Regions from separate parts of the Halobacillus sp. ABA4_118 genome, predicted to be linked through region 2. Evidence: riboswitches for the same ligand, from Rfam matches in the RefSeq annotation. Region 2 holds a riboswitch; the other holds the start of a gene.
The links. A riboswitch is a leader RNA that binds a small molecule or an ion and turns the genes downstream of it on or off. The one in region 2 is predicted to bind FMN.

Region 1 (4,060 bases), 670 kb from region 2:
GTTTCCCATCGCCTATACACCGCTCGGTGAGCTGACAGCAGGCTTCTTTATGGGCACCATCATAATAGCGATCAGCTACTATATCCAAACGATGACGCTAACCGCAGATGTGCTGATCGTTTCTGTTCCCGTCGCCATCTTCGTCGGCTGCATCCTGTTAGCGAACAATATCCGCGACAGGGAAAACGACGCTGAAAACGGCAGGAAAACGTTAGCGATCCTTTTCGGCCATAAAGGATCCATCCGCTTTTTGACAGCTCTCTTTGCCATCGCTTATCTTTGGACGGCTGTCCTTATGATGATCGGCCTCCTGCCATGGTGGTCGCTGGTGACTCTCATTAGTTTAGGAAAAGCCAGAAAGGCCATTCAGGGATTTATAGGAAAAAAAGAACCCCTGGAAATGATGCCGGCTATGAAAGCAACAGCGCAGACGAATACCCTGTATGGATTCCTACTCGGATTGTCGCTGCTTATACAACTGTACTTCCCTCTTTGATATAAAAGGGAAACGGCGTAAACACATTACACCATTGTCTGAAAGAAGGATGGAGAACCATCCTTCTTTTCTATAGGTTTGACCATTGGATCAATGGGAATATTACATAAAGGATGGGATGACTATGAATGAGATGATGATGAAGAATACATTGATGGAAGCCCTGGGGATGGAAGTCATGAAAGCAGAACCGGATGCAGTGGAAATGCGCATGCCAGTGGATGCCCGTACTCATCAGCCGATGGGGTTCCTCCACGGCGGTGCGAACGTTGCCCTGGCTGAAAGCGCCGCAAGTATCGGCGGATTTTTAAACATCGATACCAACGAGCAGCAGGTCTTCGGTATTGAAATCAACGCCAACCATATAAAGAGCGCAAGAGAAGGCTGGGTGACAGCAACAGCCGTCCCTTCCCATATTGGTAAAACGACAATGGTGTGGGAAATCCGTATCGTCCATGAATCCGGCACGCTGCTCTGTATTTCCAGATGCACCCTCGGGGTTGTCCCTTTAAAAAAGTAAGCCATCCTTATAAAAAGGAAGGAGACATGAAGCATGTTATCAGACAAGCAGATTCAACAATTCAAACAACAGATCATAGAAATGAAAGAAGAAGCTGAACAGGAAATGGAAAAGTACAAAGAGGATGATGCCAAGGAGCTTTATCCGAATGACCGGACAGGGGAAATTTCCAGCGTCGCGGACCACCCGGGAAACCTTGGTACAGATCAGCACGAACGGGAAAAACGCCAGACGTTTTATGAACAGGCAAGGGAGAAGCACATGGCAGCGGAAGATGCCCTGAAACGAATCGAGGAAGGCCGTTACGGCGTCAGTGAGAAATCAGGGGACCCAATCCCTGTCGAAAGACTTGAAGCTCTTCCAACCGCCCGCTACACCGTTGAAGAAGAACGGGAAATAGAAAAGGATGCCTGATAAAAAGGATGCCGTCATCAAAACGGCATCCTTTTTTTGTCAATCCATCTCCCGAAGCTGTTCGGAAGGTTCTTCATCTAAATCCGGCTCTTCTTCGTCCATATTGAACGGCGTGTCCCGTTCCCCGTTCTGACGCACATCCCTTTCATAATCCCGTCTCATTTCATCGATGTCCTGGTGCTCCCGGTTGTTGCGGAAACGCTGTTCCTCCGGCATTTCATTCCTATCTGTACGTTCATAACGGGCAGGCTCATAATTGATATCCTCCGGCCCATCCTCGTTCCCGTTCATTCCGCAGCCACTTAATGTAACCATCACCAGCAAAGCAGCTCCCATGATTTTTTTCATCCATAAACACCTCTTTCAAAATAGTAAGAGCATGTTTACTTTCTCCTTTTACGATGCTTTTACACATGGGAGAACGCACTGGTTTTCCAGCTCATAGATAAAGACCCTGACACCCCAGCCAGCATCTTGAAAAAAACCTTATGTTTTTCAAGTGAAGGATATTCTTTCCTCTATATCATTTTCCTTTTCGATATAAAAAGAGCCGGCGAGTTCATAACTCGCCGGCTCTCCCTTTACGCTGCGGATGAGGACCGCGGACTTTTCTGTTCGATCCAAGGTTTCATCCGTACAAAGAGCAGGGTGAACAGTGCACTCACAATGATTCCTTTAAGAGCATTGAATGGCAGAATCCCTGCTACTACTGTTATCCATTTCACTTGTGCACTCATCGTTTCCCATCCCATGAACCAGCTGTAAGCCGGAAGGATGACAAAGTAGTTCAGTACACCCATGCCGAACGCCATAATCAGAGAACTCGTCACAAGTCCTGATACAAGCGATTTAACACTCTTGAATTTATGATAGATCATCGTAACCGGAAGGATAAACAAGAGGCCTGCGGCAAAGTTTGCGACCACTCCCACCGGATCTCCTGCACCGGTATATATAAAATAAAGACCATTTTTTAACGCTTCAACAAGGATGCCTGCTGCGGGTGTAAACATGATGCCTGCAAGCAGGGCAGGAACATCACTGAAATCCACTTTCAAGTACTGCGGAAGCAGCGGCAGCGGAAAGTTCAGCAGCATCAGAACCATGGAAATGGTCCCAAACAAAGCAATCGTAATCAATGTAAATAATTTTCTTGATGACTGAGCCGGATAACGGTTCATCATCGATCTCCCCCTTCATCTTTACACATTGATTCACATCCCAGATGAAGGTGAGCGGCTGAGCCTGACCAATAAAAAACCCCTGAAGCATTGGGCTTAGGGATGGTCTTGGTCCACGGCTAAATAGAGGCAGCATATCTAGCATGCGCTGCCTGTTCCGCTCGACATCTTCTCCCATCCAGACTGTAACTGTCGGTCCCGGACTCTCACCAGGTCAGCCATGCAGAAGAACTGCACGGGTCACGGACTTAAAGGTCACTAGGCCTTCTTACCGTCGGTCGGGAATTTCACCCTGCCCCGAAGATGGAATCAATATAAATTTGTATCTTTATTTTATACAAAACCTGTACTCTGTGCAAGCAGGAAGTTCTGACGGCCGTTTCCCTCCTCTGTTTTGATCAAAAAGCAGATCTGTTAAATCTATCATTGGCCTACACCGGCTATCCGGGGATGAATACGATACCAATGTACCACACAATATTATGGATAAAGGTGGAAAAACATGGCGAATTGCAGGAAAGTTTCCGTTCCAGGGAAACTGCCGATAAAATTTCCTAAGAAAAAAGAGAAAGGCGAGACAAAACATGACTGTCCATCCGGATGTAAGTGTCATTTTAAAAAGCCTGAACGTAAGCCCGCCAAACTAAACAGTGACTGCTTTGTAGAAAATGCTCTGGTTGGGACAAAACAGGTACAAAAAGTAGCTGAATCCACCCTGCCACTCGGTTTATTCGCAGCTACTGGAATTACAATTGGCAGCCTGGTGTCTGTAGAAGTCGTCCCTAATCTGGAGAATATCACTATGAACGCCCGGATCATTAAAAACAAAGTCGTCAACATTGGCTTAATTCCGGCTGTAGTGACTGTCAGTTTCCTTGATAACGATGGTGCCTTGGGAACTGGTGTATTGAATACTTCCATCCCATTCCAAGCCCACACGGATTTCCCCGGGGCATGTCCGGAAGATACCCTGACAGAAACACCACTCGAAGTCGAAGGGATTTTTACGCAGGAGGGAGTTCCCGTTGTCGATCTGGCTGGATTAGGGCTGGTAGACGGGATCATTGTGAAAATCATTCTTCAAACCACCATTACGGTTACAAGACCTGTTATTCGTGACGCGCACGGCAACGTTTGTGATTTGAACCCCAACCGCTGCAGGCAGGACACAGAAACTTCATCCTTCACTTTCTCCGGATCCGAAGACGACTAAATTTTTCATTTGGAAGGAAAGAGAGCTTATCGATAAGCTCTCTTTTATCATTCCATTACCTATCATTCCTTAAAACAAATGCCCTTCTGTGCGGAGTCCATGACCGATAAACCGGTTTGCTGCAGACAGACACGTCCGTGATCAGGAAGTTCTTTCAGCGGCATCTAAACGAATCTTACAGCCTATTCCAGTAAATCTATCACACCGGCCTACACCGTCCATCTCTTCAGGAATAG
Region 2 (4,060 bases):
GCCCAGGTCCTTCAGGATTTGAGCACCGACACCGTAATCTCTTAAATCAGGCCCGAAGCCGAGTTTCTCATTCGCTTCCACCGTGTCATAGCCTTCTTCCTGAAGCTTATAGGCTTTCAATTTATTCATTAACCCGATCCCGCGGCCTTCCTGTCTCATGTACAGCAGAACACCGCTGCCATTTTCGGAAATCTGCCGTAAAGCGTTGTCCAGCTGAGGACCGCAGTCACAGCGGTAGGAGCCGAAGACATCCCCTGTCAGACATTCGGAGTGTACCCGCACAAGGGTCGGCTCCTCCGGATTGATGTCTCCTTTTACAAGAGCGATGTGATCTTTAAAATCGATATCATTCTTGAAGCCTACCGCTCGGAATTCGCCGTATTCTGTAGGCATCTGCACCTCGATTTCCCGGGTCACATGGTTTTCCTGCTCATGGCGGTATGAAATCAAATCCGCAATGGTGATCATCGGAATGTCAAACGCCTCGGCCATTTCTTTCAGGTCAGGCACACGGGCCATCGTTCCATCATCTTTAATGATTTCACAGATGACACCTGCCGGCCGGGCTCCCGCAAGACGTGCCAGGTCGACAGCCGCTTCCGTATGACCCGCTCTGCGCAGGACACCGCCTTCCTTGGCAATCAACGGGAAAATATGACCGGGCCGCTGGAAATCGGAAGCTTTACTTTCCGGGTTCAGCATTTCCCTGATGGTCAGGGCCCGTTCGTCCGCTGAAATTCCAGTTGTTGTCTCTTTATGATCCACACTGACCGTAAACGCTGTCTGATTAGGGTCTGAATTGTCATTGACCATAGGCATCAGCTCGAGCGCTCCAGCTGTTTCATTCGTAATCGGGGCACAAACCAGCCCACGCCCATGCTTGATCATAAAATTGATCATCTCCGTGGAAGCATGCTCCGCGATTCCAATAAAGTCCCCTTCATTTTCCCTGTCCTCGTCATCACAAACGATGACAAGCTTTCCCTGCTTCAATACATCAATCGCTTTTTCAACCGAATCAAACATATGCTTTCCCCCTCTTCATGCAAACCCGTTATCAGCCAGCATCTTTTTGGAGATGGCTGTTTGCGGGTGCTCTTGATTCTGCCCACTCAGGAAGTGAGCGACATATTTTCCAATCATGTCACATTCGATATTAACTTTGTCTCCCGGACCTTTCCTGCCGAGAACGGTATGTTCCATCGTGTGCGGAATCAAAGAAATGGTGACACGATCCTCTTCTACTCCGAATACAGTCAGGGATGTACCATCAACAGCTATCGAGCCTTTATAGACAAAATAAGGAACCAAGTCGGACGGAAGCTGTATGTCGTAATAGACGGCGTTGGACTCCGGCCTTTTTGATACAATGCTGCCCGTACCGTCAATATGACCCGATACAAGGTGACCGCCGAACCGCCCATCTGCCGCCATCGCGCGTTCAAGATTGACATCGCTGCCCTGCTTTAATTCATGGATGTTGGTGGCGCGGTATGTTTCCGGCATCACATCAAAGGATGCGGTATCCTTCGTATAATCTGTCACGGTCAGACAGACACCGTTAATGGAAATACTGTCCCCAAGCTTGATATCTTCCAGAATTTTGGATGCAGCAATCTTTATCTCCAAAGCTTCCGTTTTACTTTTAACGGACTGCAGTGTTCCTATTTCTTCTACAATTCCTGTAAACATTAGGATTCCCCTTTTCTTATCGAAACAATTTTAATATCTTCTCCAAGCTGTTCGGTCGATACAAACTCAAAAGATGTCACCTGTTTCAACTGTTGGATGCCGCGGCCGGCAACCGGGGTCAGTGCTTCTTTTCCACCGATCAATTTGGGAGCAATATACGTAATCGTCTCATTCACCTTTCCTGATCTGACAAAAGCGTCGGCAATGGTGGCCCCTCCTTCAACAAGGAGAGAGGTGACCTTGTGCTTTCCTAAATAGCGCAGGACTTCTCCAGGATCGATGGTGCGGCCAAGCGGAATGACGTGGACATGGGCATGCTCTTCAAGAATCAGACGCTTTTCATCCGGTATATCCGCTGACGTGAAAATCCACGTTGGAGATTCATTATTTTGTATCAGATTCGAAGCAGTCGGAATACGAAGATGCGTATCGAGGACAAGACGGATCGGATGCTTTCCGCCACCCGGAATTCTTGTCGTCAATGTCGGATTATCCATCATGACCGTATTGATCCCGACTAGAATCGCGTCCGATTGATGACGATAGCGGTGTCCGTCCTGCCGCGCCTCTTCTCCTGTGATCCATTGACTCTCTCCACTGGCGGTGGCAATCTTCCCGTCAAGGCTCATCGCTGTCTTTAAACGGACATAAGGTTCACCTGTTTGAATGTAATGAAAGAAGGCACGATTCAGTTCATCTGCCTCGTCTTTCAAAACACCCGTCCGGACCTCCACGCCCTGCCGCTTCATCATTTCAATGCCCCGGCCGGAAACTTTAGGGTTCGGATCCGATGAAGCCGTAACGGCCCGGCGGATGCCTGCCTTCACGACAGCTTCGGCACACGGAGGTGTCCGTCCATGATGGCTGCACGGTTCAAGAGTGACATAGATGTCCGCGCCTTCCGCTTTTTCTCCTGCCATCCGTAGTGCGTGCACTTCCGCATGAGGTTCACCAGCCTTCACATGCACGCCTATACCGACGACTTGATTATCTTTGACCACAATGGCGGCTACTGAAGGGTTGGGACTCGTCTGGCCGACCGTTTCCCTGGCCATCTGTACAGCCATTGCCATGTACTGCTCATCACGCTCCATCTTCATCACCTGCTCTTTTTCCATAAAAATAACCCTGAAGAAGACATACTTCTCCAGGGTCTTAAACGTCATTTTTTTGCGTACAGCAAACAAAGGGTACACGTGTTGCATGAACGGTACCGATACGTTTCCACAACCTTCTCCCATCCAGACTTTAACTGTCGGCTTTGGAATTTCACCAAATCAGGGAGAACCGTGCTTAACACTGATTCTCCGTCGCGGGCTGAGAGCATAAGCTCATTACCGCCGGCTGGGACTTTCACCCGACCCCGAAGGTTTCCATATTCAGTTGAATTACTTTAAATATATATGAAATCCCCATCTGCCGCAATCCTTAAGGTTTAAACAGCACCCATTAAGGCTATGTACTCATAAAACTGACCGCCCTTATGATGGGCACACGGATAACTGTCCACCGGATTCACGCCGCTTTGTTGTGAAATCAACAGGATTCATGACAGCCTTTCAACATCCTCAACAGAAGATGCACCACCTGATTTTAACAATCCAATGATGTGTAAGCCTGCTCTTTTCACGAACCTCCTATTGTAAAGCAGAAGAAAATCAGCTAGTATAGATTTATCAGGAAAACGTTTGCATAATAAGATATATTTTTAGATTTTCATGGTTATGGTTATTGAATAAACAAGCTGTTTATTCAATCATTCTCACTGAGAAAACGTTTGCATATCACGAATGATTTTATTAGGAAAGAGGGGCTGTATATGGAACGGGTATGGTGGAAAGAAGCGGTAGGATATCAAGTTTACCCTAGAAGTTTTCAGGATTCAAATGGAGATGGGATCGGCGATCTGCAGGGAATGATCAGCCGTCTGGACTATTTGAAGGATATGGGCATTGATTTCATTTGGATCTGCCCAATGTACAAATCCCCGAAGGATGATAACGGTTATGACATTTCCGATTATCAGGACATCCTGGATGAATTCGGAACGATGGAGGATTTCGACGAGCTGCTTAAGGAAGTGCATAAACGTGACATGAAGTTGATCATCGACCTCGTCCTCAACCATACAAGTGATGAACATCCATGGTTTTTGGAATCCCGGAAATCCAAGGACAATCCCAAGAGGGACTGGTATATCTGGCGCGATGGCAGAGGCGGCCGCGAACCGAACAACTGGGAGAGTATCTTTGAAGGATCGGCATGGGAATATGACGAGGAAACAAGGCAGTATTACCTTCATGTGTTCTCCAGAAAGCAGCCGGACTTGAACTGGGAGAACGAAGACGTCCGCGAAGCTCTATACAGC

Region 1: linked by a shared signal. The riboswitch ahead of ACXAGL_RS02065 (ECF transporter S component) and the one ahead of ribD (bifunctional diaminohydroxyphosphoribosylaminopyrimidine deaminase/5-amino-6-(5-phosphoribosylamino)uracil reductase RibD) in region 2 are both predicted to bind FMN.

Annotation. Positions count from the first base shown of each region.
Region 1 is NZ_JBSWWS010000001.1:396,546-400,605, forward strand. Features, by position in the region: gene ACXAGL_RS02045 (1,4-dihydroxy-2-naphthoate polyprenyltransferase) at 1-496, shown strand, start outside; gene ACXAGL_RS02050 (hotdog fold thioesterase) at 630-1,016, shown strand; gene ACXAGL_RS02055 (TraR/DksA C4-type zinc finger protein) at 1,050-1,430, shown strand; gene ACXAGL_RS02060 (hypothetical protein) at 1,470-1,778, opposite strand; gene ACXAGL_RS02065 (ECF transporter S component) at 2,012-2,614, opposite strand; FMN riboswitch at 2,774-2,920, opposite strand; gene ACXAGL_RS02070 (hypothetical protein) at 3,114-3,824, shown strand.
Region 2 is NZ_JBSWWS010000001.1:1,066,310-1,070,369, forward strand. Features, by position in the region: gene ACXAGL_RS05275 (bifunctional 3,4-dihydroxy-2-butanone-4-phosphate synthase/GTP cyclohydrolase II) at 1-1,026, opposite strand, end outside; gene ribE (riboflavin synthase) at 1,042-1,692, opposite strand; gene ribD (bifunctional diaminohydroxyphosphoribosylaminopyrimidine deaminase/5-amino-6-(5-phosphoribosylamino)uracil reductase RibD) at 1,692-2,786, opposite strand; FMN riboswitch at 2,918-3,067, opposite strand; gene ACXAGL_RS05290 (glycoside hydrolase family 13 protein) at 3,512-4,060, shown strand, end outside.